Regions from separate parts of the Leptolyngbya subtilissima AS-A7 genome, predicted to be linked through region 2. Evidence: riboswitches for the same ligand, from Rfam matches in the RefSeq annotation. Region 2 holds a riboswitch; the other holds the start of a gene.

Region 1 (14,646 bases), on a different contig from region 2:
TGTGGGGGGTGACACCCCTCAAAAGTACCTGTAGAGTACCCAAGACATACCACTCCAGCGATGTCCCTCACCATTGCTTTGAATTAAAGCGTCGTTTTTCAGCGCTTTTGTAAGGAGTCGTCGGGAGGGGATTTATTAAACTTAAAAGATTGGCAGTGTTACTCCGTGCTACCAATGACAGCTAAAACCTGCCCAAAATCACATCAGCCTTAGTGGTTGAGGAAGACTACTGCAACGGTAAAACGCTACCCGTCGCGCTCGGTGCGTACCCAGGTTTTTTCAGGTTTGACCAGAAATTTGAAGTACAGAGGAATTTTGTTGAGCACGTAGAGCGGCACCGTTAGCAGATCCTTAAGGGAGAGATCGCTGCGTCCGTAGCCTGCCCAGGCTAGGCTAACCCCGGTGCTGAGGGCAAGAACTGCCCCTAGGGCTATGTAGGCGGGCAGCCAGCTCAACCCAGCTAGGGCCGCCACTAGGCAGAGAGCTGCGATCGCCAAAGTCACCATGACTTGTAGCGAAATCGGCAGTACCGCCAGCTCTAGGGCCAGAGCGAGGAGGTCAACGCGCCCCTGGCGCAGGGCCTGACCCAGCAGCTTGGGCACGTACTCGCTCAACATCTGCAAATGACCATGCTCCCAGCGGGTGCGTTGGGTCGTGGCGGCTTGATTGCCGCTGGGTAGACGGCTGGTCACCCAGGCGCTTTGGCAAAACTGAGGTCCATAGCCAGCCAGCGCCAAATCGAGGCCGAGCTTCATGTCTTCGACGATGTGACCACTGGCGACATTGACCGCGATGGCGGCGTCCCAAGGCATGGCGATACCGGTACCGGTCAGCAGACACGGCTGCCCCAGCCGGTATAGCCCGAGGGGACGCACCCAGTTTTTGACCTTAAAGGCAAAGGCTGAAATGCCGTCTTTAAGCCCAGGGCTGGGGGGCTTTTCCATTAAATAGACAGCTTGAACCGGGCGCTGGCTGTGCTGGGCCTGGATTGCTAGAGCGGCTAAGCTGTGGGGCTGTAGGTCGCAATCGGCATCGACAAAAACAACAATGTCGGGTGGATTAGCCACGAGATGGCTGAGGCCAAAGTCGAGGGCATAACCCTTGCCGCGCTGGTTAACGTTGTGGCGCTCGATCACGGTGGCCCCCGCTTGACGGGCGGCCTCAGCGGTAGCATCGGTGCAGTTGTCGGCAATAACCAGCAGGCGATCGCTAGGACGCAGCTGGGGAAGAATAGTAGCTAAGGTGGTGGCAATGCCTTCAGCCTCGTTGTGGGCGGGCACCAGCACCGCTAGGGAAAGGTCGGCAGGCAGGGTAGAGGGGGTGGCAGACGACTGGGCTTTGCCCAAGGCCATCAGGCACTCGAGGGCAAAAAAGGCTGAGGTGGTCAGCAGCAGCAGCGGCAAAACCGCGAGCATGACCGTGATCAGGTCGCCTAGACTTACATTCATAACTACCCAACGTGTTTGACTTAATCGGTGCTGCTAGATTGCCCAGATCGCCAGGTCGTCCTGCGTCGGGGCCAACGCCCGCAGTAGGTACCTTAGCGAACCCTGTCCAATTCCACTAACTTCGCCCCATCAGATTTACAAGAGCTTCAAAAACCTGTGGTGTCAGCGCCAGGGCTGGCCTATAGCTAGGCCACTACCGCTGCTACAGCGGCTTCTACGGCGATCGCCCACCCCTCAGGCGCTGGCGCTGGGGCGACCTGCCAACCGCGATTAGCTAGCTGAGGATGGGGACCGTGGGCGCTGGGCAGTACAACCGGATAATCGACGTTCTCTAACATGTCGAGGTCGTTGGGGCTGTTGCCTAGCCCAATAGTAGTGATGGGCAAGGCCTTGGAACTGCTGGCTTGGTAGAGCTTCACCAACTGGTGTACGGCCCGGCCTTTGCCTGCATCGCTGCCAATCAGATGGGAGAAGCGATCGCCAATCACAACTCGAAACCCCATAGCTTCTACCGCCTCACGCAGCTGGTCAGCGGGCACATTTTTAGGAGTCATAAAGGGTTCCGTAAACTCCCTGGCCTTGGCTTGCTTGGCCTCTTCGGGGGATAGCCCGGTGAGCTGCACCACCTGGTCTACAGTCCAATCGCCGAAGCCTTTGAGGGGGCGACCGAGATCCTGGGCGATCGCCTTCAAACCAGCGCGAGCGGTGACGTAGTTGCAGCCCAGTTGCAGTATCCGGTAGCCATCAACATCGTCGCCTGGCGGTAGGGCAAAGTCTGTGTAGTCGGTGGGAATGTAGATGGCGCTGCCGTTTTCCACCACGAATGGATCGCGCAGGCCGACATCCTGCCGCAGTTGGGCGACCTCTTGACGGGTTTTGCTCGTGACCGGTACCACCGGAATGCCTTGGTCAGCAAGCTTGGCTAGGGTGGGCAAGGCCGCCTGGTAAGCGTAGGTTTCGCCATTGAGCAGGGTGCCGTCGAGGTCAGTGAAGATAATGCAGGCCATAGAAACAACGAGGGGGCGCTATAGATAAGGACAGAGGACCTATCCAAAGCCTACTGCAAGGGTCACCCTTAATTCTGACGTTTCAGATTCGGAGTAGAGGGCGCTGTGGTTTGCGATGGGCTTTGGCTTAGAGCGGCTGAAATTCCCGACTGGCAGAGAGCACGGGGCTACTGAGTAAATGGATAGATTTGAATCTGCTAGGGTCGTGGTGCGCTAGCGGTGTTGCCAAACGGCTGAGCTGCGAATAGGCAGCGAACGCGAGCTGACGTTAAAGCAAGAGTGAGACAATTGGAATGCTGCTTTTCCTTGGGTTCGTTCTAGGGCTAATCTGTTAGGGCTTTAGTTGACGGCTAAGGTTCTGCTGTTCGTTCCTCTAAGAGTGTTGTATGGAGTTTAAAACCCCTGGCCAGGAGGCGGTTTACCATCGAATTTTGCCCTGGATGCATGAGCTGTTTGGCGAAGCGCTGGTGGTATTTGAGGATGAACCCCTCTTCATTGTGAATTTGGGGTCGGCGGTGGCCTCGACTCGCGTGGTGCCCTGGCACGACTATGAAACGCTGATTACTACGCGAGCCTATGTAGTAACTGCGATTGACCTCACCCCTGAGTTGAGCTACTACCTGCTGCGGGAAAACAACGGCATCTACTTTGGCCGCTTTGCCTACGATGCTGAGGATGACATTGTGTTTGAGCACAGTCTGGTGGGTGAAACCTGCGATCGCCTCGATCTAAATCACTCCGTTGCCACCGTGATTCGCATTGCCGATAGCTACGACGACGAAATCGTCGCTCGCTGGGGAGGGCAGCGGGCCCTCGATCGCTGGGCTTCTTGACGATTTCACGTTGGTTCAGGGGTTTCATCGCAGGATGAGGGTTCATTGGGCCCATTTCGCGCTACAAAATAGTCTGACAATGCACCCGGAGGTTGCCGTGGCTCGTCGCTGGATTTGGATAGGGTTAGGGGGGGTGCTAGTGGCGCTGTTGAGCTTAGGGTTTGGTTCAGCCCGCGCGGCAGGCCCCCTAGAACCTATGCTCACTGTGAGAGGTTTGCCACCTATGCAAACCACGGCGGCGGCAACGCTTCAGCCGCTCAAAGCCGCTCAGCCGGAGCCAACTGATTTTGCGGCCCCAGAGCTGGCTCAGGCGGCTCCGCCCCGCCAGGTGACGGCCCTGGCCGACCCTACTAACTACGGCGATCGCTTTCTCACCGACATCAATGGCCAAGTCGTGCACAACGACTTCATTGCCGTGCTGCACGAAACCGTGGGCTCGGCTCAAAGTGCCCTTAACCTATTCCGGACGCGGCACCCGCGCGACCAAGACCAGGTCAGCTACCATGCCCTAATTGGCCGCGATGGCACGGTCTACTACATCGTGCCGCCTGAAAAACGGGCTTTTGGAGCCGGCAACTCCGTGTTCAATGGCCCTAATGGCCCAGAGGCGGTGCGCACCAATGCGGCGTTTCCCCCCTCGGTGAACAATTTTGCCTACCATGTGTCTTTGGAGACGCCCGGCGATGGCTTCAACAACCGCCGGAGCCACAGCGGCTATACCCAAGCTCAATATGATTCCCTAGCCTGGCTGCTGGCTCAGACCACCATTCCCGACAGCCGGATTACCACCCACCAAGCGGTCGATCGCTCCGGCAACCGCATGGATCCGCGCAGCTTTAACTCTTCTAGCTTTTTTAGCCAGCTGCGCCGCTACCCCACCCGTAGCAGCCTGACAGGCTAGGGGGCGACGTCGAACGACACGACCATTTCGTACACCGACGGCTCGAGCACCGTTAAGTTCGGGTCACTGCTAGCAAATATCTCGTCACCCATCGTGGCCTCGTAGGCTTCGAGATGTGCTGCTATAGCTGCGTCTGAGGGGGCTAGGCGCAGCCATAGGATGTCGTCGTACTGGGCTAGGGTAGTGTCTTCCAGCACAATTGTGCCGCCGTAGTCCCAGGCAAAGCCGTAGAGGTCGAAGTCGCCCAGCACTGCTTGAACCTCAGCGTAGGGCGCACCCACCCCTAACCCCTCTGGGGTTTGCCAGGCTTGGCCAAAGTCTTTGATGAGCCGGGGCCGACTTTGAGCGTCGTCAGCCCACACCACGGCAAACTGTTGGTCAGTACCAGGATTGACCACTGTGCCCACCTCTGTGCTGCCTTCCCCTAGGGAGATGGGGCGATCGCTCAGGGCAGCCTCACCATAGAAACTAGCTAAATCGGCGCGGCTCGTTTGGGCCGTAACCGGCCCCACTCGCTCGCCCGGAATCACCAGCTTGTCAAAATCCTCGCCGGGCGCATCGGGCGCTGCGGTAGCCGGTGTTTCAGCGGCAGTGCTGGGCTCCGACGGCTGTGCCTCGGGCAGCGCCTCCTGAAGTTGGCAGGCGCTTAAGGGCACTAACGCCAGACTAAAAACTACTGTCATCCACAATTGCGCCATGGTGATTCACCGAGTCGAGCGGCTTGGGCCCAAGTCAGGTAGCCGGGCTATTGCTTTGATCGAGACTAGGCGCGGTTGTTCTGAACGGTTGATGGCTAGGGCACCAGGTGGTGGCTAATGGCAAACCGCAGCAGCTCAGAACGGTTGCTGGTCTCGGTTTTGCGCAGCAGACTGCTGACATACTTTTCGACGGTGCGGGGGCTTAAAAATAAGCGATCGCCTATTTGAGCATTCGATAGCCCGTCCGATAGCAGCGTCAGCACATCCTGTTCCCGAGCAGTAAATTCAGCCACCATGTCGATTGGGTCAGGGGTCCAAGGCTCAACCGCTTCGCTGACTTCGCTCGACTGAAGGGCACGCTGCTGAGCAGTACTAAGAGCCACCTGCTGAATCCATGCCGACTGAATCAGCTGCGATCGCTCCAGCAAATTGCGCACGATCGCTCCGATTTCTTTCAGCTCAAAAGGTTTGGGCAAGTAGAGGTCACAGCCAAGCTGGTAGCCTCGAATTCGGTCTTGGGTCTGATTGTGGGCGGTGAGGAAAATCACTGGCAGCAGCCGAAAAGCCGGATACTGCCGCACCTTTTGCACCAACGTAAATCCATCGAGACCGGGCATGCCGATGTCGGTAATGATGAGCTGGGGTTGGTGGCTAAACACCTGGCTCAGCGCCATCTCGCCGTGGCTGGCCATCAGTACAGAATAGCCTTCAAGCTCTAAATAATCGCACAACGCAAGGCGAGTGCCCTCGTCGTCTTCGGCAATTAAAATGGTGAGCGGCATAGCGTTCTACCAGGGTTAGAGCGGCTGACAGGTCAAACATCACAGCCTACGGCCACGCTCTCAGCCTTGGCACGCAGCCGACTTTCGCTCCTGCCCCTTAAGCCTAAACGACAATTTAAGGACTCGGTTTATTTGTTGCTGAAGTTAAAGTCTTGTGAAGTAGGCACTCCGCAGGGATTAACATAGCCCCTGGCAACGGGTTTTGACAGCCCTTAGCCCAGACGATAACCAAAGCCACGCACGGTTTTCAGGTACTGCGGGTGGCTAGGGTCAACCTCCAGCTTTTCACGAATCCAACGAATGTGCACGTCTACGGTTTTGTTGTCGCCCATAAAATCGTGCCCCCAAACCTGGTCGATAATCTGATCCCGCGACCATACTCGCCGGGGTTGGCTCATAAACAGTTCCAGAATTCGAAATTCTTTGGGGGAAAGGTTAACTTCTTCGCCCTTCAAAAAGACACGGCACTCCTGGGGATGGAGCATGATGTCTTCAAATCGGAGCACGTTATCTTTCTCAACACTAGCTTTGCCACGCTGTCGGCGCAGCAGTGCCCGGCACCGGGCAACCAGTTCCCGCATGCCGAAGGGCTTGCTTAAGTAGTCGTCGGCACCAATTTCGAGCCCCACCACGCGATCGGTTTCGGTACCCTTAGCACTGAGCACTAAAATGGGCACGTCGATGCCCTGGTGGCGCAGCAGACGGCAGAGGTCAAGTCCATTCATGCCGGGCAGCATGAGGTCGAGTACCACCAGGTTGACTTCGGGTCGGTCGGTGCGGCTCGACACCGATGTGCCGCCCAGCATATCGAGAGCAGTCAAACCATCTTCGGCAACGAGAACATCAAATCCTTCCTCGGCCAACCCAAAGGCCAATGTTTCTCGAATCAATTCTTCATCTTCGACGATGAGTACCCGCCCTAAGCCAACCCGTAGGTTTGGCTGAGCCTGTGGCGCGAGGTCTACAGAATCCATAAGAAATGGTTAAAAACTGCTCACTGAGATCATATCAGCCCGCAGAGAGATGAGCGGTCTAGCAAAAGCTAAGACTTTGTAAACTCCAGCTTGGAGTGGGTAGAAAAAGCTCCTTAGGCTCTGCTAACCAGATCTTCTACAGCATCAGCGCGGGTAGGAAGGGCGGCAGTTAAAACAGTGCAACCCGTTGAGTTGATTTGCACGTCATCTTCAATGCGGATACCGCGTACCCCGTCAAAGGCCTTGAGACGGTCCCAGTTAATGGCATCGTCGTACTGGCCCGACTGCCGCGCCAGAGCGAGAATACCGGGTACTTGGTAAAAGCCGGGTTCGATGGTGACTACCATGTTGGCCGCTAAGGACCGGTCTAGGCGAAGAAATTTGAGCCCAAAGCGATCGCTGCGAGAGCGACCTGGCTCATAGCCCGCCATATCCCCTAAATCTTCCATATCGTGCACATCTAGCCCCAGCAGATGCCCCACCCCATGGGGAAAAAATAGGGCGTGCACATCCCGCTCGACCAAAGCATCAGGGTTTCCCCTCAGAATCCCCAGATCGACTAACCCCGCCGCCAGGGTGCGGCAGGCTAGCAGGTGTAGATCTCGGTACTCAATCCCAGGGCGAGCGGCGGCAATGCAGGCATCGTGGGCGACCAGCACCAGGTTGTATATATCCCGCTGGGGGGCGGTGAATTGGCCAGATACAGGCCAGGTGCGAGTAATGTCCGAAGCCCAGCCACTAGGGGCCTCGGCCCCTACGTCGGCTAGCAGCAGATCGCCCGGAGCCAGGGCATGGTGGTACTGCTCATTGTGGAGCACTTCGCCGTGGACGGTGACAATGCTGTTGTAGGCGCAGGTCATGCCCTGGCCTATAATCACCTGCTCCATGGCGGCCCGCACCTGGGCCTCAGTGGTTGCCCCCGGAGTGGCAACCATACCGGCTTTGTGGGCGGCGACGGAGACCGCCGCCGCCTGTTTGATTTGGTCAAGGGCGTAGTCATCGTGGTGCAATCGCAGGGCCACCAGGGCTTCGACCAAAGCTCTGCGACGTTCTGCGGCGGTGGTTTGGGCGGAAAGGGTCGCCGCTTCGCCTAAATAGGCGTCTAGGTCTTGATAAGGATAGGCGGCGTCGGCTCCGATATCAGCGGCGATCGCGTCTCGACTAGGGCTTGGCCCGTGCCACAGAGCCGCTTCGGTGGAGGTCTCATCCATAAACAGCGTCAGCCTTCCCCCTTCAAGATGAAGGGCAGCATTGGCCAGGGGCAGGCCCGCAAAGTACAAAAAATGGCTGTTGGCCCGAAAGGGATAGGTGTTGGCCGGAAAGTTGCGCGACACTGCCTGCCCCGACCACAGCACCACTGGCCCTGGATGAAGCTCAGCTAGGCGATCGCGGCGCTGCCGTAGCGCCGCAGCCAGCGATAAAGAGGTGGTCTGAGGGGGCATAGACAACCAAAGCCGACGACCTCTTTAGTCTGCCACAGCACACCAGTCCTAAAGATGTAACAAACTTGACAGGCTAGATCTAGCTTTAAACCTCGATTGCCAGTCGTTAACCCCAAAGAAGAGAAACATCCCTTAAAATGAAACCAATAAAATTAATTTTTTGTGAATTCTCCATTCAAAGCTCAGTTCAAATGAACTACTGTTGAATCTATAACGGCTAGCCTATCTCAGGTGCAGCGCTATGGCTTCCTTAACGATTTGTCTAGGATCACGGGTTCGCCTTAAGGGTCAAGACGACCACGTACCCGATTTTGTAGTAGTGCGGTGTGAGCGCGATCGCTGCTGGGTGCGCCAGCAAGACTGGGCTCCTGGTACCGAAATCAAAGTCAGTTTCAAGCAGATTCTAGTGCCTCCAGAGGCAGGCTCAACTCTGACAGTAGATCTGGCTCAGCAGGTCAAAGCATCAGGATTGTTGGCCGGCCACGGTGACCACCGCGCGGGAGAGAACGTGGTTTATATGGACGCCTACCGCCGTCGCCCTGCCCCTCAGAAGCGGTAGCGTTGATGGATGATAGTTTTGAGCTCTAAGTTGCAACGATTTGTTGCAGATGCTTCGTCCCTAAGGTGTTAGGATGCAGCTCTGTCGGTTTTAGCGGGGGTCAGCCGCTGAAGGAAACGGGGAAAGCGCAGCGAAAATCTGCCACTGTCCCGCAGCTGTGAGGCGATTTTAGAGTTCGGATTTTGGATTGACACTTCTCCAACGTCTAGACCTTAAAATTCTCCAAGTCAGAATGCCCGCCGATGGATGCCCACTGTTATTTCCATCTGCGAGGTACAGATGACTATAAATAGTTTTTGGTTTGCTCTAGGGCGCTGTAGCCCTGGGCGATATTTTTTGCTGCTGCACCAGGCCCCAAGCGATCGCCGGTGGTGGCTGTGCGCATAGATGACAGCGTGTGGCAGGGCTGTAGCGATTGGCAGCCGCTGTTTATTCGCGAATATTGGCTGCCCATAGGTCACCTCGCCTGGCAGGGGTTTTTGCAGCAGGGCCGAGGCATGATGCTGTGCGAGGTTCACGCTAGCACCGCCACGGTGGACTGGAGACGCACAGCGGTGCCCTACACTGCCCGTTTTGTGGCCGCAGGTGTCGTAGCTGCCTGCTGTCACGACCTCGGTCTGCCAGCTGATCAATTGCCTGCTCTAGCCGAGGCCATAGCGACCTACGACCCCGCCCAGGATGCGATCTTGCTCTTGATTGGAGACTCGCGCCCCTATGTGAGCTGCCTAAAGGCGTGGGCGGTGCCACCGCCGGAGTGCTCTCGCCAGATGGGCGATTCGCGAAGCGATCTGTCCTGGAATCGCCAGGCCGAGTTTACCGTCACTCCCAAATCTTAATTTCTCGGTTTTGTCGGTCTCCCAAGCTTCGAGGCTGGCTGGCAAATCCTATTCACCTATCTGTTTGAACCCAATGACCCAACCAACTTTATTTGTCTGCGCCCTGTGTAAATTCCCCGCCGCTGAGTCTGGCGTGGGCGATACCCCTGGAGGGCAGCACCTGATCGACCAGCTAACGAACTGCCTAGCCGCCGAAACCGGTTCGGGCGAAATCACCCTTCAGCCGGTGCGCTGCATGGCTGCTTGCGATCGCGCCTGCAACGCTGCCCTCAGCGCCCCCGGCAAGCTGACCTTTATCTTCAATGACCTTTTGCCCAGCCAGTCAGCCTCCGACTTGGCAGAGTTTTGTCGCCAGTACGCCGCTGCCGCTAACGGCAAGGTGCCCTACGGGCTGCGATCGCCCGCCATCAAGCAGGCCACAGCCTATGTGCTGCCGCCGCTATTAGCCGAGGGAGTAGAGGCTGCAATTCCGGAACGGAGCGCTTCGCGAGTTACCCATTAACTCATCCACTCTCCACCGACAATCTCAAACTCCAGCCCAAAATCCTGGGCCAAACTACAGGTTTGGTGGTCAGTAATGTTGGTGTCGCTCAGCTCTAAGTTGTAGAAGCTGATGGCGGCATCGGTAAAGTAAGGCCCTGCGTGCCAAGTGCCTACCTCTAGCTTGATAAAGCAGTTGCCGGGAATGTGAAAGGCGCGGATTTTACTCGGGTCGGGCTGCTCAGCCTTCCCCGGTGGAGCGACTGCCATAAACCAATCTTTGCCCTCCAGTGCTCCTAGGCACTGGGTACAACGTTGGTGCCGAGTAATAGTGCGAAACCGGGTGCCCTTGGCCTCTAGGGTCATGATGTAAAAGTGGGGAATGCCGCGATCGAGCTTGAGCTGGGCATCGCTAGGGCCGAAGGTAGCGCCGTCGGCACTGGGGAAGATCACCTGACCAAAGGGTGCAAAGCTCTCTGGGGTGATGGGCTGTGCCGTCAATTGCTGAAGGGTGAGGGGGGGAGAGTCATCCATTGGTACCGAGTTTTTGCAACTGTGGCGATCGCTAGCTCATGCTTACCTACGGTGGTTGCTCGATGTCTTGTAGGAGGAGACCATCATAAGATCCACTGGCTCAAGGCTATTGCCATGATAGCTTCTCAGCTTAGCTTTCCCCAGGCTTCAGCGTATCGGGTACCGCCATTGGAAAGTGGCGACCGCTCATCCGCCCTGAGTTTGAGCGCGCCATGCCGCCGCTGCCGTTACCAAAGCCGAGCTGGTCGAAGGAGTCGTCTATGTGGCCTCGCCCCTGCGGTTTCAACAGCACGCCGAGCTTCACAGCCGATTAGATACTCGGCTGGGTACCTATGTGGCCTTTACCTCCGGCACTCGCTCAGGCATTGAACCCACAGTGCGCATTGATCTAGATAACGAGCCTCAGCCCGATATTGTATTTGTGATGGATAAATTGACGGGCGGACAGGCTCGACTCAGTAAAGATGGCTACTTAGAAGGTTCGCCGAAACTGGTGATTGAGATTACCGTCAGCAGTGCGGCCATTGACCAGGGCGATAAAAAGCAGGCCTATTGGCGCAACGGGGTGGCAGAGTACCTGGTTTGGCAGGTGTTTGAAAACAAAATTGACCGATATGCGCTCAACGATGGTGATTATCAGCCGTTGCCAGTGGATGATGATGGGGTGATTCGCAGCCGTCAGTTTCCGAGGCTTTGGTTAGCGGCGAACGCCATCCTACAGGGAGATATGGCTCAGGTGTTAACGGTATTCAGTCGCCAGAGCACCAGGCATTTGTGGTTTCACTGGAGCGATCGCCGTAATCAAGCGCAACACTGCCGCCGCGTCGTCGTAACCGAGGAAGGAGGACATGTTATGACCTGTGACCATGCTAGAGCGTTAGCCTTAGCTAAAGCAGGGCAGTGGGATGCTGCTCACAACCTCGTGCAGCCCTACTACGATCGCAACTCCTGCCTGATTCACGCCTACCTACATCGGGTCGAGGGAGACAACGGCAACGCCCGTTACTGGTATCGGCAGGCTGGGGAAACCATGCCCGCCAATACGCTGGAGGAAGAATTGGAGCGGTTAACTGATGCGATTGTGGGTCAGGCGTAAATGGATTCACCGGCCCGGCGTTGGGCAGCCCATTACGACGTCTCCTGCAAATAATTCAGGAAAGACTGGACCCAGAGTAGCTGTATGTTTTTGCAATCCCCAGAACTAACTAACTAGTTGGAAGAAGCTCTGGAACCCATCATGATTCAGGAGGTGGCAACGGCGTACAGCGGCCATGGCGTAGAGCCAGCAACCGATACATCACCATAGCTGTCATGGTGGCAGAAATACCCCACATCGTGGCGATCGCAACAGAGCTCGTCAAAATCAACCCGGTGGTTGTATGGCCGATAGCTCGGGTAACAGAACCCAAAATAAACCAGCCCAGCCCCCAACTAACCGCACCGCTAATGACTTGAATTAAAACCCACCAGGCCATACCAGGAATCTGGGTATAAAAGACTAGCCCCTGAATACCACCGATTATCAGGCCCCCAACAGCTCCACTCATGATTAAACTGCTGTGAAAGGCAACATAAGGCCGCACCATTCTGCTCAGGACCACCCCTAACATCGTGGCCAGAGTCCATCGCACTGTTCCCGAAGCCCCCAAACGCAGCATTGAACCCTGCAAGAGACCGACTACAGCTCCTAGAACATAGGGAATGATTAGGTTTTGCTCAGCAGGGACGCTGATTACGGCTAATCCGCAGCCTAAAACCGTCAAGCCAACCCAGAGGAAGCAGAACTTCCAGGCCCTATGAGGGGGATAATTGGCGGCCAAGAATAGGGGACGGTTAAAGGCAGAAAAATTCATAGGAATGTCGTTGACGTAACGTTGGACCAGGGACGATACCATCGGTGGCGACTCCACCTGCCTGCCCTGCCAATAGCATACCCTTGCCTCCTGAGCCCATAGCGTAATGCGAAACCCCAAAACCCACGGGCAAGAGTAGTAGCGCTCCACATACCAGCGAATTTCTTCCAGTTCCACCGGCCCCGGGGGCGAGGTAAAGTGGTCGCAGCGGCTGGTAATACGGCGGCTATGGTCACGGTTGCAATCGGTAGAAATGTAGGTGAGTTCGGCGGTGATGGTGGCGCGGCGAATGCCATCCTGCTCGGTAATAATGGGATCGCTGAGCGTCAGCAGCAATTCCTCCACGGGTTCAACCGCAACGGGTCCGCCAGTGACCAAATCCGCAGGCAGCTCTAACCTCAGGGCCGCCGAGATTTGCGGCATGGCCTCGGTGAGGCCGTTGGAGCTGTCTTTAACGAAAATGTGGATCGGTTCGCTGGGGAAGAAGGGCTTGAGGATGCCCCGTTGTACCCCCGGCAGCACCACAGGAATCACCTTATAGCCATCGGTGCGGGTCTGAGCCACCTCCGAGGCCAGGCGAATTTTCTTTTGCACTCAGGCCGAGCCTAGGGCATCCAGGCTGACGACCACCAAAAAATGGCGGGCGGTGCGGATGGCCTTTTCAATGCTGGGGGGAGCGCATCCCCGCCGGCCAGTTCTCGGGAATCCACCTAGGTAGTTTGGCCGTGCAACTCAAGCGTTTCCCACAGTCGCTTCACGGTGGGGTCGTCTCTGCTGGAGTGGGAGATAAAGATATGGTCGCCCATGCCCAGGTTTGGCTTTACGAGGTGGTGCGTGGATGCTGACTACCTTTTGCACCATCAAGATAGCCGCCCTTTTTCCAGAAAGCCCAGGTTTTGCTACCCTAACCAGCGGCTGATTCAAACTACGTTGGCTACTTCTTACAACACCTAAAAGAAAATTCTCACCCTCTAACCCTTGTTGGTAAGCTGGAGGTTTGTTCTTCGATCGCAGAGTTGGGGCAGTAAGGCATGGATAACAAGTTGATGCTGATGATTCCGGGGCCGACCCCGGTACCCGAGCAGGTGCTGTTGGCCATGGCCAAGCATCCCATGGGCCACCGTAGCGGAGAGTTTAGCGCCCTGATGGGCGAGGTGACTGAAAACCTCAAGTGGCTGCACCAGACCAAAAACGACGTGCTGGTGCTCTGCTCCAGCGGCACCGGGGCCATGGAAGCCGGCATTATCAACTTCCTCAGCGCGGGCGATAAGGTTCTGGTGGGCAACAACGGCAAGTTTGGCGAACGCTGGGGCGAAGTAGCCCGCGCCTACGGCCTCGATACCCACGAAATTACCGCTGAGTGGGGCAAACCCCTCAACCCCGACGACTTCAAAGCAGCCCTAGAGACCGACACCGCTAAAGATATTAAAGCGGTAATTATTACCCACAGCGAAACCTCTACCGGGGTGCTCAACGATGTGGAAACTATAAACAGCCATGTCAAAGCCCACGGCGCGCTAATCATGCTGGATGCGGTGACTAGCCTAGGAGCTATCTCGGTACCGGTGGACGAGTGGGGTCTAGATGTGGTGGCTTCAGGTTCCCAAAAGGGCTACATGATTCCTCCCGGGCTGGCCTTCGTCAGCGTCAGCGCCAAGGCTTGGGAAGCCTACGAAACGGCTACATTGCCCAAGTTCTACCTCGACCTCAAGCCCTACAGCAAAGGGGCGGCTAAGAATACGACTCCGTTTACCCCCCCGGTCAACCTGTTCTTTGCCCTGCACGCGGCTTTGCAAATGATGCAGAAAGAGGGACTAGAGGCGATCTTTGCTCGCCACGATCGCCAGAAGCGAGCCACCCGCGCCGCCATGGCTGCCCTCAACCTGCCGCTGTTTGGGGCCGACGACTGCGCTAGCCCAGCCATCACTGCCGTCATGCCCCAGGGGGTAGACGCGGAGCAAATTCGCTCGGTGATGAAGAAGCAGTTTGACATTGTCTTAGCTGGGGGCCAAGACCACCTGAAGGGCAAGATCTTTCGGATTGGGCACCTGGGCTTTGTGAGCGATCGCGACATTCTCACCGCCGTCGCATCTTTAGAAGCCACCCTGACCAAGCTGGGCTACGACCAGTTCACCCCTGGGGCTGGGGTCAACGCCGCTGGCCAAATTCTGCTGGCCTAGACTCACCCCTAAAGGCCCTGGCTAAATCGCTTAACGCGGGTCACCATCCGCTGAAAGCTTCCGGGGCCGCACTCTTTCTCAAACTCCAGTACGATCCAGTCTTAGCGCTTGCCAATGCA
Region 2 (14,646 bases):
CCCAGCCCCCGGTGCTGGAGTGGGCGACCAGCGCGATGCGGTAAGCCCGGCGATCGCCCCCGCCCCAAACATAAGAGCGGCCAGCCCTGGCAAATGCCGCCACCGTCGCCAGATTCGCCGCTGAGTTTGCCTGCGATCGCCCTTCACACCTAAATCCTGGTTAACGCTGCCAAGGTTTTAGCACACCTTTCCCACCAGCGATCGCCCTTGGCATGCTCTGTTACAGGCAATCCAGACCAGGATGAACCTGATACAGTAGCCACAGATCCGCTACGTTCTGCCCTATGATCCCCGATTCGCCCTTTGTCTCCAACTCTGCTGACGGTGCCAGCTCTGCTTCAGCCTACGGATGGACGGGAACCGCCGAAGACACTGGGGCGCTGCTGTCGGTAGACGCGGTGCAAAAGTACCTCAACCGATCGCGGGCTTCGGTATACCGCTACGCCAACACCGATTCCGCAACTCTCAACCCCCCCTACGACAAAGCTAAGCTCAATCCTGAGGTGCGCCGCGACAAAGACGATCCCCTCGAGTTTCGCCCCCAGGAAGTGCGCCGCTTCGCTGAAGAAGTGCTGGGCCTGCACCCCACCATTCAAGTGCAGCCTCCGGAGGAGACGTTGACCCATGACCTAATGCGGCAGATGTTGCAGGAACTGCGAGCGATTCGGCTGCTGTTGGAGGAGCGGGGGAGTGGGGAGTAAGGGGTTAGTTCAGCTAAACCTTTGAATTTAATGCTCAATATTTAGGATTTATGTAAATTGGCGTTGTCTAAAAACTTAAAGTCATAACCAAATGCTCAAGTTTTCTGTTCCTATCTATGAAATCTATATAAAAAGTAGGACGCTCTCCCCAATCTGGACCCCTCTTCAAAAACGTTACATTGTTGACTCAAACCCTCTAACCTCCTGGCCTTCGTCCTCCTTACCTCCCCTACCCTCCTCATCCCCCCATCCCTCTCTCTACCCTCAGAGGGATATCCGTAATTTCCCTCAACCGTCGGGAATGCTAGATTCAGAATTGGTTTAAACCTGTGGGCTTGGTTTGGCCAAAGGTTAAGCCTTTGGAGTGATCAATGTCATGGATCGATTGCTATAACCTTGCATATAGTTTCGATGGAACCGTTTTCCACTTCGAGATCGTCGATACTCTCATCCAAGATGAGTACACGCCGGTGGTAGTCTCAACCGAGTCTACCTACGAGGGTTGGATATATGGGACGGTCTGAGCTTTCTAGGCCTTGGCCTCGACCTCAGATTTGTATCCCTTGTTGAATTCTGTTATTTCACTGTATGGATTCTGTCAGTCAACCGGATACCCCTGCGGGGGAACCTCCTAGTCCTTCATCTAACGTGTTGGGCGTTTTAATTGCGGTACTAACCCTAACTCTGCCACTGTTTGTAGTCGCCCATTTTTCAGCGGCGACGGCAGAACTAGAACAGCCCCCGACCTTCTCGGTACCAGCCTCAGCGGGGCGCTAGGGCAATGCCCAGAGCATAGTTAGGACGCACTGTTGGGGCGTTCACGCAGGGGAGTCGCTCCCGTTAAAGCCGCTGATTTGTTTGGGGTCGGTAGGCTAAACCATGCGGAAAAGGGGCCACTGCCCCGTAAAATACTATGTCGGAAGGGCATTTGCGGAAGCCTGGCGACCGTACTTAGCAGTGCGCTGGGGAGGCTTGAGCCTTCTTCTGTCCTGTACATTCAGCTTTTTATTGATTGGAGTAGTGTTGTGGACCTATCTCGTATTCCAGCTCAGCCTGAGCCTGGATTGATCAACGTGCTGGTGGAGATTACCGGCGGCAGCAAAAACAAGTACGAGTTTGATAAAGACTTAAACGCGTTTATTCTCGACCGGGTATTATTTTCGTCGGTGAAATATCCCTACGACTACGGCTTTGTGCCCAATACCCTAGCTGACGATGGCGACCCCCTCGACGGCATGGTGCTGATGGATGAGCCCACTTTCCCCGGCTGTGTGATAGCAGCGCGGCCCATCGGCATGCTGGAGATGATTGACGGCGGCGATCGCGACGAGAAAATTCTCTGCGTGCCCGCTGCCGATCCCCGCTACACCAGCGTCAAATCGCTGGACGATGTGGCTCCCCACCGCCTCGACGAAATCGCTGAATTCTTCCGCTCCTACAAAAATCTGGAGAAGAAGGTGACCGAAATTCTCGGCTGGCAGAATGTCGATAAGGTGTCTGCTCTGGTAGAGCAGTGTATCGCGGCGGCGAAGTAACCCTCCGACCCGCCTAGAGTACCAATTACACAAAAGAGGGATGCTTCGTCGACGAAGCATCCCTCTTTAATTAGGAAAACCCTTTGGAGGCCTAACCCCGCCGCGCGAGGCTAGGCACTTCAGACCTAGTAGAGTTCTTCTTCTTGGTGGGTCAAGATGGTGCAGTCGGAGGTGGGGTAGGCAACGCAGGTCAACACGTACCCAGCGCCAATCTGGTCATCATCCAGGAAGGACTGATCAGATTGATCAACGGTGCCAGCGGTGATTTTGCCAGCACAGGTGGAGCAAGCTCCAGCCCGGCAGGAGTAGGGCAGGTCTAGACCCTGCTCTTCAGCAGCGTCAAGAATGTAAGTATCGTCATCGACGTCGATGGTTTGGTTGAGCCCTTCAGCCTCGTTAATCAACGTAACCTTGTAGGTTGCCATGGTGCTATCCTCTCGTCAAATACAGATTGCAGATCGATCTTTAGGCTACAGAACACCCTTCGGATAAGGTTTCCAGGATTTGCTCTGAGCAGACCTAACACAACTTTGATACTACGGGAAAACCTGAAGCCTGTCTTGCCTTTTTCGCCCCTGGTTGAACGGGATTCGTAATCAAACCGATAAGTAATGGGTTGATTTGCTTATACCCTGTTAGGATCCCAAACGTCAGACAGTGGCGATCGCCCGATCAAACGCGCATAGCTTTTCTAATAACTGTTCACAAAAAGTAGGGCAGCCCAACGCTCGGGCCACCCCAGCAGCGAAATCAAACAGCAGCTCAGTGACACCGATGCCCTTAGCCAAAGAAGTAGTCTGTCAAGTTAAAGACGACTGGTCAGTCGAGGTTCAAGGTGCAAGGTTTAGGGTTTAAGGTGCATGACCTGCCCTAAACCCTGAACCTTAGACCCTAAACCCAACTCGTCAAAACCCGTCAAAATCCTCTTTGCTACGACCTAAGACTTGCGGCTATTTTCAGACATTTGCAGATTGAACTCGGCCTGGGTCAGCAGGGCTGCCACTTGACAGGCCACATCGGGCGACACGGCCGGCTGACTCTCGGTAACAAAGTCGAGGTAGCCATTGAAGGTGCGCATAATGATTTGCTTATTTTGCAGCATGGTTAATCTCCTTAAAGTGAGCCGCCTACAAACGGGTGCTGCCCCATGATAAAAGCTGCCTAACCCGAGGAGCTAATGTCGTTATACTGAATCGGTTTGCTGAGCAAGGGTGAGCTGCATTCATGGTCGATTTACTGTTGTTTTGGCACCGCCGCGATCTGCGCCTAGGGGACAATGTGGGACTGGCAGCGGCCCGCGATCGCACCCCCCAGGTGGTCGGTGTATTCTGCCTAGATCCCGGCATTCTCGACAACGGTGATGTCGCCCCGGCGCGGGTAGCCTACATGATTGGCTGTCTAGAGCGGTTGCGGGATAGCTACGCCCAAGCAGGCGGCCAGCTGCTCATTCTTCAGGGCGATCCCCGCCAACAGATTCCGGCTCTAGCCAAAGCGCTAGCAGTCGATGCCGTTCACTGGAACCGTGATGTAGAGCCCTACTCACGCCAGCGCGATACGGCGGTTGTCGAGGCTCTCAAAGAAGCCGGCATTGAGTTTCGCACCACCTTTTGGGATCAGCTGCTGCACGAGCCTGGAGACATTCAAACTGGGGCAGGCGAACCCTACACGGTTTATACCCCCTTCTGGCGCAACTGGGTGAAGCGCTCTAAGGCAGCGCCCCTGCCGGCACCGGAGGGGCTGCAACCTCTCAGTGCCGAGCAAGTAGATGCCGCCAAAAAAGCGGGCTGTATCGACCTGCCTAGCGCCGCAGATTTAGGCTTTACCTGGGAAAATGGCTTTCCCGTTGAACCGGGGGAGCAGGGTGCCCTGGAGCGGCTTGAGGAGTTTTGCGATGGCAGCCGCGCTATTGACGACTATGACGAGCAGCGCAACTTTCCTTTTGTAAATGGCACCTCGCGGCTCAGCGCGGCGCTGAAGTTTGGGGCCGTGGGCATTCGCACAGTGTGGGCCGCCACCGAGGCCGCCTACCAACAAAGTCGCAGCGATGAAACCCGTAGCGGCGTGCAAACCTGGCAGCAGGAGCTAGCCTGGCGCGAGTTTTACCAGCACGTGATGTATTTTTTCCCGGAGCTGGCCAAGGGCCCCTACCGAGCCCAGTTGAAGGACTTTCCCTGGGTGAACGATGAAGAGCAGTTTGCCGCCTGGTGTGAGGGGCGCACCGGCTATCCAATTGTCGATGCCGCTATGCGCCAGCTCAACGAAATGGGCTGGATGCACAACCGCTGCCGTATGATTGTGGCCAGCTTTCTCACCAAAGACCTGATTGTCAATTGGCAGTGGGGCGAGAAATACTTTATGCAGCATTTGGTGGACGGTGACCTGTCGTCCAACAACGGCGGCTGGCAGTGGAGCGCCTCTAGCGGCATGGATCCCAAACCGCTGCGAATTTTTAACCCCGCCAGCCAGGCCCAAAAGTTTGATGCCGAAGCCGAGTACATTCGCCAATGGGTGCCGGAGCTCAGGTCGCTAGATACGGGGGCACTAGTGATGGGAAAGATTGCGGAGCGCGATCGCGGCGACTACCCTGCCCCCATCGTCGATCACAAAATTCAGCAGGCGCTGTTTAAAGATAAGTACAAAGCTCAGAGGGCTTAACACGTGACCAAGTTGATTGTGACAGGAGCCACATAGGTTCAGGGTTTAAGGTGTATGGTTCACGACCTACCTTGAACCGTACACCTTAAACCTTCGCTGATCTGTCATCTTGGCTTAGCAGACTCATAACCGCAGACGCTTTAACCGCTGAGCGGGCCTAACGTCGCCGTCGCGGTCGCACAATGCTAAACAGCAGCCACAGCCCAAAGAAACTAGCCGCCGCAAACAAGATAATGCTCAAGATCTGCCCCTGGGATGTCTGCTGCCCCGTGGACACGATCGCCGCCCCAATGATCAGCGCTGCCACTACGGTGCTAAAGGAATGGCGGTTAGAAGATTCATCCAGGCTGCGGCGCAGGTCGTCTACACCCTGAATGCTGAGGCTAAACTTGAGCTGCTCTGAACTGAGGCGATCGAGCAAAAAGCCTAGCTGGCGCGGCGAACTCAGTGACAGGTTACGAAACTCTAGCCCCGTGCGCAGCAGCGCCAGCAAGGGGTCATCCCCCACCATTTGCTGGCGAAACAGATCGGCCATCAGCGGGCGCACCTCCTCGAGCAGGTTGACGCCGGGATTGAACTGCCGGACCGCTCCCTCTAGGTTAGCGAGGGATTTGGTGAACAACCCCACGTTGGCGGGCCAGCGCAGGTTGTTGCGAATGCCCGCCGCCAAGATTTCGCCAAAAATTTCGGCGGTGTTGATCTGCTCTAGGCTGAGCCCGTAATAGCGGCCTAGCAGACGGGTATAGTCGCTCTCTAGGCGAGCCAGGTTGACGGGTTTGAGGGGTTCGGCCAGCTGTAGGGTGAGTTGGCAGCAGCGTTGGGCGTCGCAGTTAACAATCGCCAGCACCATCTCGGTTATGGTGTTACGGGTACGGGGATCCAAATGGCCCATCATGCCGCAGTCGAGCAGGGCTAGGCGACCATCTTCCAAGTAAAAAATGTTGCCAGGGTGGGGATCGGCGTGGAAAAACCCGTCCACAAAATACTGTTTGAAGAAGGCTCGAAACAGCAGCGTGGTAGCGGCCGATCGCAGACCAACGGCATCGCTGTGGGCATCTTCGGCCAGCAAATCGGCCTTGAGCAGAGGGGTGCCCTCCAGCCACTCCATGGTCATAATTTTTGTGTTGGTCAGATCCCAGTAGATCTGTGGCACGATCAGCTGGTTGGCGTCGTACCAGGCGCTTTTAGACAGGTTGCGGCGCAGCTGGTCAGTGTAGCCCGCCTCCGTGGTGAAGTCGAGTTCAGCATTGATGGCATCGGCAAACTCTTCAGCTAAATCGACTACGTTGTAGCGCTGGCCAAACTGGGTAGCCGACACCAGCCGGGCAACGTCGCGAATTAGGGTCATATCGCGCTCGACCTGGCGCTCGATGCCGGGGCGCTGCACCTTCACAGCGACCTGCCGACCATCTTTGAGCAGCGCCTTGTGGGTTTGGGCAATGGAACCGGCGGCGATCGCTTGATAGTCCAGCCGTTCAAACAGCTCCTCGGGAGGCTTGCCCAGGTGCTGGCGAATGTAAGCTTCGATCTCCTTAGGGTCTACCGGCGGTACGGTGGTTTGTAGGCTGCTGAGCTCCTCAATGTAGGCCGGGGGCATGAGGTCGGGGCGGGTGCTCAACAACTGCCCTAGCTTGACGTAGACCGGCCCCAGGTCAGTGAGAATGTTGCGCAGCACCGCGGGGGGCGGAATCTCGGGCTCATCGGCTTTGCCTCCCACCAATAGCTGCCGCATGTAGTCCCAGCCGTTGCCGAGCACCACTTCAATAATTTCTTTTTGCCGAGCCAGACGAGACGATGAAACCATTGGGGGCAGGGGTAGGTTTTGCTCGATGCTAGCGCACCTAGGTAAGGCGTTGGCTGCGTGTGGTGCGCCAGATGACTATTGATAAACCAGCGGCGGGGCCAGATTCACCCGATGCTATGATGCTTGGGCGTTGTCGGTTCCGGTGGGGATCAGCCACTGGAGGCAAGGGGGAAAGTGCAGTGCAAGTCTGCCGCTGTCCCGCAGCTGTAAAGCTGTTTTGGTGTTGAGGGGGTATTCGCCCAACACCAAGACGCTGAGCCAGAATGCCCGCCGATCGCAGGTCTGTTTTCCACTGTTCTTTCTTCGTCTGCGAGGTACGGATGAATTATCGCTTTACTGCTTTGGAATCAATTAAGACTGGTTTTTCGCAGAAGCGGATAGGTCGTAGCATCGGGGGCGCGATCGCCGCCCTGCTGCTGCCCCTGCCCAGCCTGGCCCACCATCCGCTCGGGGGCCGAGTGCCCGCTAACTTTGCTGAGGGGTTTTTGTCGGGACTGGCTCACCCCATTATTGGCCTCGACCATGTGGCCTTTGTGGTTGCTGTGGGCCTACTGGCAGCCGTTAGCACCTGGGGAATCGTCATTCCTGCTGCCTTTGTGCTGGCGGCTATGGTTGGCACAGGGCTGCACCTGGCAGAGCTAACGTTACCGGCAGTGGAGTTTGTGATTGCTGGCTCAGTGCTTGGGTTTGGGGTGCTGCTTGCGCTACGCAACCGTCCTCAAAGTAGCGCCATCACAGGCTTGGCAGTGCTAGCTGGGCTGTTCCATGGGTTTGCCTACGGCGAGGCCATTTTTGGTGCAGAATCCATGCCGTTGGTGGCCTATCTCGCTGGGTTTACAGCAGTGCAGATGGGGCTTGCGATCGCTGCCTTTTTGGTCGGGCGACAGCTCACCCAACGGTCTACAACTCTTTTCGTACAGCGGGCCGGTCTAGTGATCTGCGGTATTGGAGCCACGTTTCTTGCCACCGCGCTCCTCAACGGTTTGCTGCCCACCTAGGATCGTGAGGCGGGAGTTGGCACAACGCCGTTGAGCGTCTGTCATTCCCAAATCCTGCCAAATTCCCTTTCTTAGGCTGAGCCTGTTGCGAAATAGGCACAAGAGCTAGGTCTAACTTCTCGGTCTGGCGGTATGCTTAATCCGTTTGGTTGAGCCAGCGGTGCATTCCCTATGACCCTATCTCCAACTTGGGCCGCGGCCCTGTTCATGCCCGCAACGGTTGGGCTGCTATACCAGGCATTGCAGCCCCATCCCTGGCCCTATCGCCTGCTGGCTCTGTCGCTGATGTTGATGAGTCTAGAGCAGGCCCATATGGCTCGGGTAGACCTGCGCCATGGAGATATAGTGGGCCAGCGATCGCGCGATCCGCGCCTGGGCCACTTTAGTCGTGTGGTCATGCTGACAATAGCTGGTCAAGTGGCAGGCTTCTCCATAGCCGCCCTGGGCCATCTCGGTTGGGGGATGGGGCTAATCTTGGTCAGCCTGCTGGGGTTTAACCTGGCAGCCTCCATTCGCTTAGAGCCTGCTAGCCCGAAACCGATTCAGCCCGCAGGCTGGCGATCGCGTCTTGATGTGCTTGGGTTAGATGCGATCGCCCTCGTCCTAGCCCTGGTGTGGATTGCCCAGCGGGTCCAAGGTTGGGTAGCTGGAGGCTTGTTTGCCATTACCGTGCTCTACGGCGGCAGCAAACTAGTGGCCTACGTCACCGCCGCCCTGCACTCAGGTTCAGCGGTCCATGTCTCCCACGCCGCTCAAGAGCATCCACAGACCTCCCAGCAAAATTAGCAGCGCTAGCCCGCCCATCGCTCCGTCCAGCCAAGGGGTTGCGGCCATTAAATATCTCCTTCTCCCTCAAACAGCGTCTCCAGAGGCATAGCCTCTAGGTTTAACGATTCTTGCAGATAGCGCGACACCACGTCTGACTGACCGTGGGTGACGTACACCGTTTTGGCTCCTGTATCCTTCACCGTTTGTATCAGCCCTGGCCAGTCGGCGTGGTCAGAGAGCACGAAACCGCGCTCGTAGCCCCGTCGCCGTCGCGCTCCCCGCACCGCCATCCACCCCGAAGCAAAGGCCGTTTGGGGATGCTTAAACCGCTTCATCCAGCTAGAGCGATGGCCCGAAGGCGGCGCCAGCACCAGCTCGCCCGTGAAGCTGTGGGTACGGGGCATCTCTGAGGTACAGATGGTAGGCACCATGGCCACGCCCTGCTCGCGGTAAATCTCAGTCAGCACGTGGATTGCACCGTGGACGTAGACGGGGCGATCGGTGAGCTGGGTCAATTCACTCAACACCCGCTGGGCCTTACCAAAGGCATAGCAAAACAAAATTGATGGCCGCTCAGGATCGCCTTGCCACCAGTCATAGATCTGGCGTGTGGTTTCAGCGCCACTCTCCCACCGGTAGATCGGCAAGCCAAAGGTGGCCTCAGTGATGAACGTGTCGCAGGGCACCACCTCAAAAGGGGCGCAGGATGGGTCGGCACCGCGCTTGTAGTCGCCCGACACAACCCAGACTTCGTCCTGATGCTCAACGCGAATCTGAGCCGAGCCCAACACATGCCCCGCCGAGTGAAACGACACCCAAGTTTCGCCCAGCTTAATCGGTGCTCCATAGGCAACTCCCTGGAGCTGAATGTCTTCCCCCAGCCGCCGGCGCAAAATACCCTCTGATTGAGCCGTGGCAATATACTGAGCCGAGCCCGATCGCGCATGATCACTGTGGGCATGGGTAATCAGCGCTGTCTCAACCCCGCGCCAGGGGTCGATATAGAAACCGCCTTTTTCGCAGTAGAGCCCCTCAGGGCGCACGGTAATCAATGTCATTGGTTAAAGAAATTGGCAGGATAGGGGTTGACAGGTTGGCTAGGGTTCAGGTGCACGACTTGCCTTAAACCCTGAACCCTAGACCGCTAGAGCTTGTTACAACAGCTTCAGTAGATCGCAAAGTTCCTGTTAGCCCTCTCCCCCAGCTCCTCTCCTCTCTGGGAGAGGGAATCCGGACCTTTCAAAGTTCCTCTCCCAACCTGGGAGAGGGATTTAGGGAGAGGGCTAGATCTCGTCAGAAAGGATTGTTTTCGATCTACCGAGCCTGGTTGAGTATTAATCCTTTTTCTCGAGGCGAAATAGCAGCACTACGATCCCAATCACCCCAAGCTGCACCCCCAGGTTGGGCAGAGCATTGCCCACATCGCGCCCGGCCAACAGCTGGGTAAAAAAGACAAACGCCCCGATCGCTCCAGAGGCCCCTACAGCGACATAGACAAACTTACGCAAGCTTTTGTAGGGCGCTTGAGCTTCGGCCTTGAGCCGGGCATATTTCTCAGGGCTCATGCCCGGAGGGGGCTTATCCGGCAGTTGGTCGGGGCGGCTATATTCAGGGCGCATCAATCGGGCCTTAATCAGGAGAGCATACTGTCATCCTACAAGGCATTCCCTGCGCAGTGACGGCTGAGTCAGCCGCCCTGCGCCTCGACAGTCACCTTAGAAGTTGCTCCCCCCAATTGGCTTCTGGTGGGTCGCGCTACCGGAAATTGCAGGCTACCCCAGCCCACAGATTGGTAATGGTGCCGGTGGGTTCGGGTGAGGTGAGTAGCCCAAAGAGATTCCCTGCCGAAAACTCGACCCCGAGAGAACTGTCCATCACCTCGACGGTGTAAGCCTCTTCTAGCTCCTGGCGGGTGGAGCCAATGCCAATGCCTGAGACGGTGGTCAGGGCGGTGTCATCGTCACCAGACTGCATAGCCCAGCCCACAAAGGTATCGTCAGCAGCATTTAACGCCAAACCATTAGACCATCTAGCGATCGTCAGCGGGCCAGAGGGACACTCGCTGTTCTCGCCGACTTCCTCAGGTTCGCCCAAAATCTGGGTCACAGCATCTAGCGTAACGGCCATGTCACTGTCAAAGGCCAGGGGGGTGGTCGAGCCCGTTTGCAAATCTATCACCTGTAGCCCTTCATCTGTCAGCGTCAGGCCAACTTCCTCAGACTGAGGCGTTTCGGTAGAGGTTTCGGCAGGGGTTTCTACGTCAGGGGGAGTTGGGGCTGGAGCGGTAGTCTCACTAGTGCAAGCAGTGGCGGCAATAAGTAACGACAGCCCCAGCAGCGCAAGGGTTTGAGAAAAATGATTTTTTTTAGGCATAGCTCTAAGAATTTTGGGTTATGACTGGGAAATAGAGCTTAGGCAGAGGGGTCTGCGCAGAAGTTAGCTGCTGTCTACCCATTGAACAAGCTGCGTTGGGCGCTTAGACCCCACGCAACCTCAGGATACGTGTTGGTGGGTGACGAGAAAGTTAAGTCTCATTGCCCCGCTCCCCTGACCCACCCCTTCTGAAACCGCATTTTTGAGGAAACCGCCATGGCTGACTCAGCCGCTTTCACTCCCGCCGATGCCGAAATTGTCACCGTGCGCCCCCAGCACGACACCGCAACACTGCAAAAGCTGCCCTACTTTGTCGGCATTTCTGAAGCTACAGCGGGCTCGCAAGGCATTTCGATGAATTTGGTGATTATTCCCCCTGGGGCCTCGGCAGAGCCCCACTTCCACAAAGACTACGAAACCGCGATTTACATTCTTCAAGGGCGGGTCAAAACAGCCTACGGCGAGGGTTTGAAGAAAACCATTGTCAACGAGGCGGGCGACTTTCTCTATATTCCGGCGGGGGTGCCCCACCAGCCGACAAATTTGAGCGACAGTGAACCGGCGCAGGCGATCGTGTCTCGCAACGACCCCAACGAGCAGGAGAACGTAGTGCTCTATAACCCGTGATATTTCACCGTCCTTTACCCGCCCACTCCCTACCCTCCTACTCTCTACCGACTAGGACGAGCAGCCGGCGTAGCAAAGGCCTGCTGGAGCTTGCCCACCCGCTGCTCGGCGGTCTCTGGCGGTGGCGAAATCCACAGCGACTCGTAGAAGAAGAACGACATGCCGGAGTAGGCGCGATCGCGCACCGCCGCCATCTGGTCAGTGATAAAGTCCATCTTTACCGGAGCCGCCCGCAGGCCGCTGAGAATGCCGATGTTTACCGGAATTCTGCGCCGCGCCGCCTGAATTGAGGGCTTGTTCATCTCCCACATAAAGCGGTTTTGGTCGCTGCGATAGACCTGAATCACCAGCTCATCGACAATGCCTCGGTTAACCCAGGTGGGCCAGTCTTGCAGGTAGTTGGTAAAGGCAAACGGGTAGGGGTTGGGCGAAATCGACACCACCGCGTTGGGCCGCCGCGCCTTCACCAGCTTGTGAACTTCGGCCAAGAAGTCAGAAATTTTGTTGGCCCGCCAGGTCATCCACTCGGCGTTTTGAGGGTCGTTAGGCGGGTCCTGACCGTTGTGCTCAGCCCGGTACAGGTTGATGGTGAAAGGGTCATAGCCAAAGTCCACCGGCAGGCCCAGGTGGTCGTCGAACTGAAAGCCATCCACCTCGTAGTTCGAGACCAGCTCGTTAATCAGCTCTAGCTGAAACTTCTGCACCTGGGGATGGAAGGGGTTCATCCAACGGCGCGGAATCACGTTGCCCTCCACCCAAATGCCGGGGTCGTTTACTACGTCAGGGTCAGGAAGAAAGTCGTCTTGGGCAAGCCACTGGTCGGCCCGTTGCTTTTCGCGGGCCAGATCCCCCGTCTTGGGGACATCCAAAGCAGGAGTTAGCTTGGCAGCCTGTTTAGCGTCTAGACCAGCGGCCAGCTTGGGCACATCCCCCGGTCGCGTGGAATCACGGGGCGCAAGGGGCTCAGGCTCAGGGGGTGTTGGCTCAACTCGCTTTTGGGTAAACCAGTCGGGGTGGCGGCGGTAGAGTTCGTAGTTGGCGGGGGCCATGAAGCCAAACTCAAACCAGGGCACCACGGCCATGCCCCGGGCGTGGCCCATGGCGATCGCCTCGCGCATCATGTCGCGATCGCTTTCGCTGGCGGGGCCGGGAGCGCGCAAGTCGCCGTAGAGGTGCTGACTCACCCCCAACTCGCGTCGGGCGGTGGCGCTGGGGTAAAGGGTGTGGCCGTAGTTCCACACCACCGGGTAAATCGTGTTGAAGTTGAGGTCGGCCAGGCGGGTTACCGCTGCTTGCAGCGCCTCCGTAGAAAACAGCACTTGGCTATCCACATTGGTCAGCCACACGCCGCGCGTTTCACGGGCAGGGGAAACCACAGCGGGGGTCTGGGCCTGGGCCACCCAGGCGGGGTCAATCGTCTGACGCAGGGCAGGATTGGGTGCGGCACGGCACAACAGAGCTGCCGCTTCGCCGCGGGTGAGCCGCTGGGTGGGGTTAATGCGGTTGGCCTGGGGATAGTTCACCACCACGCCCTGGGTGAGGGCAGCGGCCACCCCTTCGCGGGCGTAGGGGGGCACCTGGCGGCCGTCCTCTAGGTTGGCGTTGATGATTGTGTTGGCGGCAATTTGGTAGCTGCCGCCCAGCTTGGTAGCCAGGGCCATAATGCCCTCGGCACGCACCAGGGGGCGGTCGCGCTGAAAGTAAGCGTCGGGGTAGTGGGCCGCCACCGTGGGCGCAGTCTGAGCCCCCAGTGCCCGCTCTAGCGGGTTAGCCCATTCCTGAGCTGGCCCTGCGGGCGAAATCAGGTTCAACAGCGTCACGTAGTCGCCCCAGAGAATCGGGTCATCTGGGTAAAACAGCCCCGTGGCGTCGGGGGTAATCAGGCGCTGTTCAGCCAGGGCCGTGATGCAGTCCTTTGCCCAGTGGCTTTGAATATCAGTGGGGATCACGGGCCGTGGGAGAGCGGGCCGCGGCAAGGTGGGCCTAGGATCCGTCTCGTCACCTAACTCCTGCTTAGGGCGAGGAGCCTGAGCCACTGCCTCAGCCGGAACTATCGCTGCCGCTGTGTTGGGAAGCAGAGGCAGTAACCCTGAGCTGCCCAACACCAAAATTAGCGCTGCACCGAAATTTAGCAGCGATCGCCGCCACCCCCTACCTATCCTGCCCATACCCTTCAACCTCCGCTCCGTTTGGCCTGATAGCCTTTGGCTACCAGGAGTTCGACTAGCTTTTGGGCATGGTCGCCCTGAATTTCAATAGTGTCATCTTTGGCGGTGCCGCCAGTGCCACACTGAGCCTTGAGCTGCTTGGCCAGGGCCGTGAGCTGGTCGGGGCTATGCTGAAACCCGTTGATGATGGTGACGGTTTTACCGCCGCGCCCTTTGCGGCTGACCTGCACCCGCACGGTTTGCTGATTGGGGGCGCGATCGGGCACGCCCCGCGCCATGGGGTCGGCAGGGCCAAACTCACGATAGGCGTGACGGTCACTTCCAGAACTATTGCCAGCCTTCTTGCCCATAGCCGCTTTGTTAAAACTGCATGATTTATACCACTGGCGGGGGCAACTCGGGGCATTGCAGTAGGCCAGTTCCTAGGGAGAAGGATTCGGAACCAGTGGCCTCACAAAAATTGTTAGATCCATCCCCAAACTTTGAAGCGCGCAGGCGGTAACCTCCTAACCGAACTTCAGCAAGGCGTCCACCCGATGGGAGGACTACACTAGAATCAGCAGCCTTATTCCCCCCGCAGCAGCCTTCCCATGCAACTTCACCTCAAGGTTTGGCGCCAGACCGATGCCGGCACTCCTGGCCAGTTCCGCACCTACACCGTGGCCGATGCCCACCCGGATATGTCGTTTTTAGAGCTGCTCGACGTGCTCAACGAGCAGCTGATTCACGCGGGCGAAGTGCCGGTGGAATTTGACCACGACTGCCGCGAGGGCATCTGCGGTTCCTGCGGCGTGATGATTAATGGCAAAGCCCACGGTGGTTTGCCCCAGACCGCTACCTGCCAGCTCTACCTGCGCCACTTTAAAGATGGCGACGAAATCACCGTTGAACCCTGGCGGGCCAAGGGCTTCCCCGTCATTAAAGATCTGGTTGTAGAACGAGCCGCGCTCGATCGCATCATTATGGCCGGGGGCTACATCTCCGTCAAAACTGGCTCAGCTCCAGAGGCCAACGCTA

What was found. A riboswitch is a leader RNA that binds a small molecule or an ion and turns the genes downstream of it on or off. The one in region 2 is predicted to bind cobalamin.
Region 1: another riboswitch for cobalamin. It lies ahead of NC979_RS02175 (hypothetical protein); the one in region 2 lies ahead of NC979_RS11055 (HupE/UreJ family protein).

What each region holds. Positions count from the first base shown of each region.
Region 1 is NZ_JAMPKY010000001.1:460,975-475,620, forward strand. It holds gene NC979_RS02130 (glycosyltransferase family 2 protein) at 246-1,448, opposite strand; gene NC979_RS02135 (HAD-IIB family hydrolase) at 1,634-2,455, opposite strand; gene NC979_RS02140 (T3SS (YopN, CesT) and YbjN peptide-binding chaperone 1) at 2,842-3,288, shown strand; gene NC979_RS02145 (peptidoglycan recognition protein family protein) at 3,386-4,189, shown strand; gene NC979_RS02150 (hypothetical protein) at 4,186-4,887, opposite strand; gene NC979_RS02155 (response regulator transcription factor) at 4,983-5,669, opposite strand; gene NC979_RS02160 (response regulator transcription factor) at 5,882-6,643, opposite strand; gene NC979_RS02165 (aminopeptidase P family protein) at 6,757-8,085, opposite strand; gene NC979_RS02170 (hypothetical protein) at 8,327-8,644, shown strand; cobalamin riboswitch at 8,713-8,902, shown strand; gene NC979_RS02175 (hypothetical protein) at 9,022-9,480, shown strand; gene NC979_RS02180 (DUF1636 domain-containing protein) at 9,554-9,982, shown strand; gene NC979_RS02185 (ureidoglycolate lyase) at 9,979-10,494, opposite strand; gene NC979_RS02190 (hypothetical protein) at 10,625-10,786, opposite strand; gene NC979_RS02195 (Uma2 family endonuclease) at 10,757-11,590, shown strand; gene NC979_RS02200 (hypothetical protein) at 11,730-12,941, opposite strand; gene NC979_RS02205 (pyridoxal-phosphate-dependent aminotransferase family protein) at 13,379-14,527, shown strand.
Region 2 is NZ_JAMPKY010000004.1:302,585-317,230, reverse strand. It holds gene NC979_RS11095 (FAD-dependent oxidoreductase) at 1-147, opposite strand, end outside; gene NC979_RS11090 (resolvase) at 285-701, shown strand; gene NC979_RS11085 (TLTLP motif-containing protein) at 1,290-1,478, shown strand; gene NC979_RS11080 (inorganic diphosphatase) at 1,727-2,236, shown strand; gene NC979_RS11075 (ferredoxin) at 2,362-2,661, opposite strand; gene NC979_RS11070 (hypothetical protein) at 3,174-3,338, opposite strand; gene NC979_RS11065 (FAD-binding domain-containing protein) at 3,461-4,891, shown strand; gene NC979_RS11060 (ABC1 kinase family protein) at 5,049-6,695, opposite strand; cobalamin riboswitch at 6,813-6,984, shown strand; gene NC979_RS11055 (HupE/UreJ family protein) at 7,037-7,693, shown strand; gene NC979_RS11050 (hypothetical protein) at 7,865-8,479, shown strand; gene NC979_RS11045 (ligase-associated DNA damage response exonuclease) at 8,527-9,519, opposite strand; gene NC979_RS11040 (DUF3493 domain-containing protein) at 9,796-10,080, opposite strand; gene NC979_RS11035 (hypothetical protein) at 10,217-10,834, opposite strand; gene NC979_RS11030 (cupin domain-containing protein) at 11,051-11,461, shown strand; gene NC979_RS11025 (glycoside hydrolase family 10-like protein) at 11,506-13,629, opposite strand; gene NC979_RS11020 (translation initiation factor) at 13,635-13,979, opposite strand; gene NC979_RS11015 (succinate dehydrogenase/fumarate reductase iron-sulfur subunit) at 14,220-14,646, shown strand, end outside.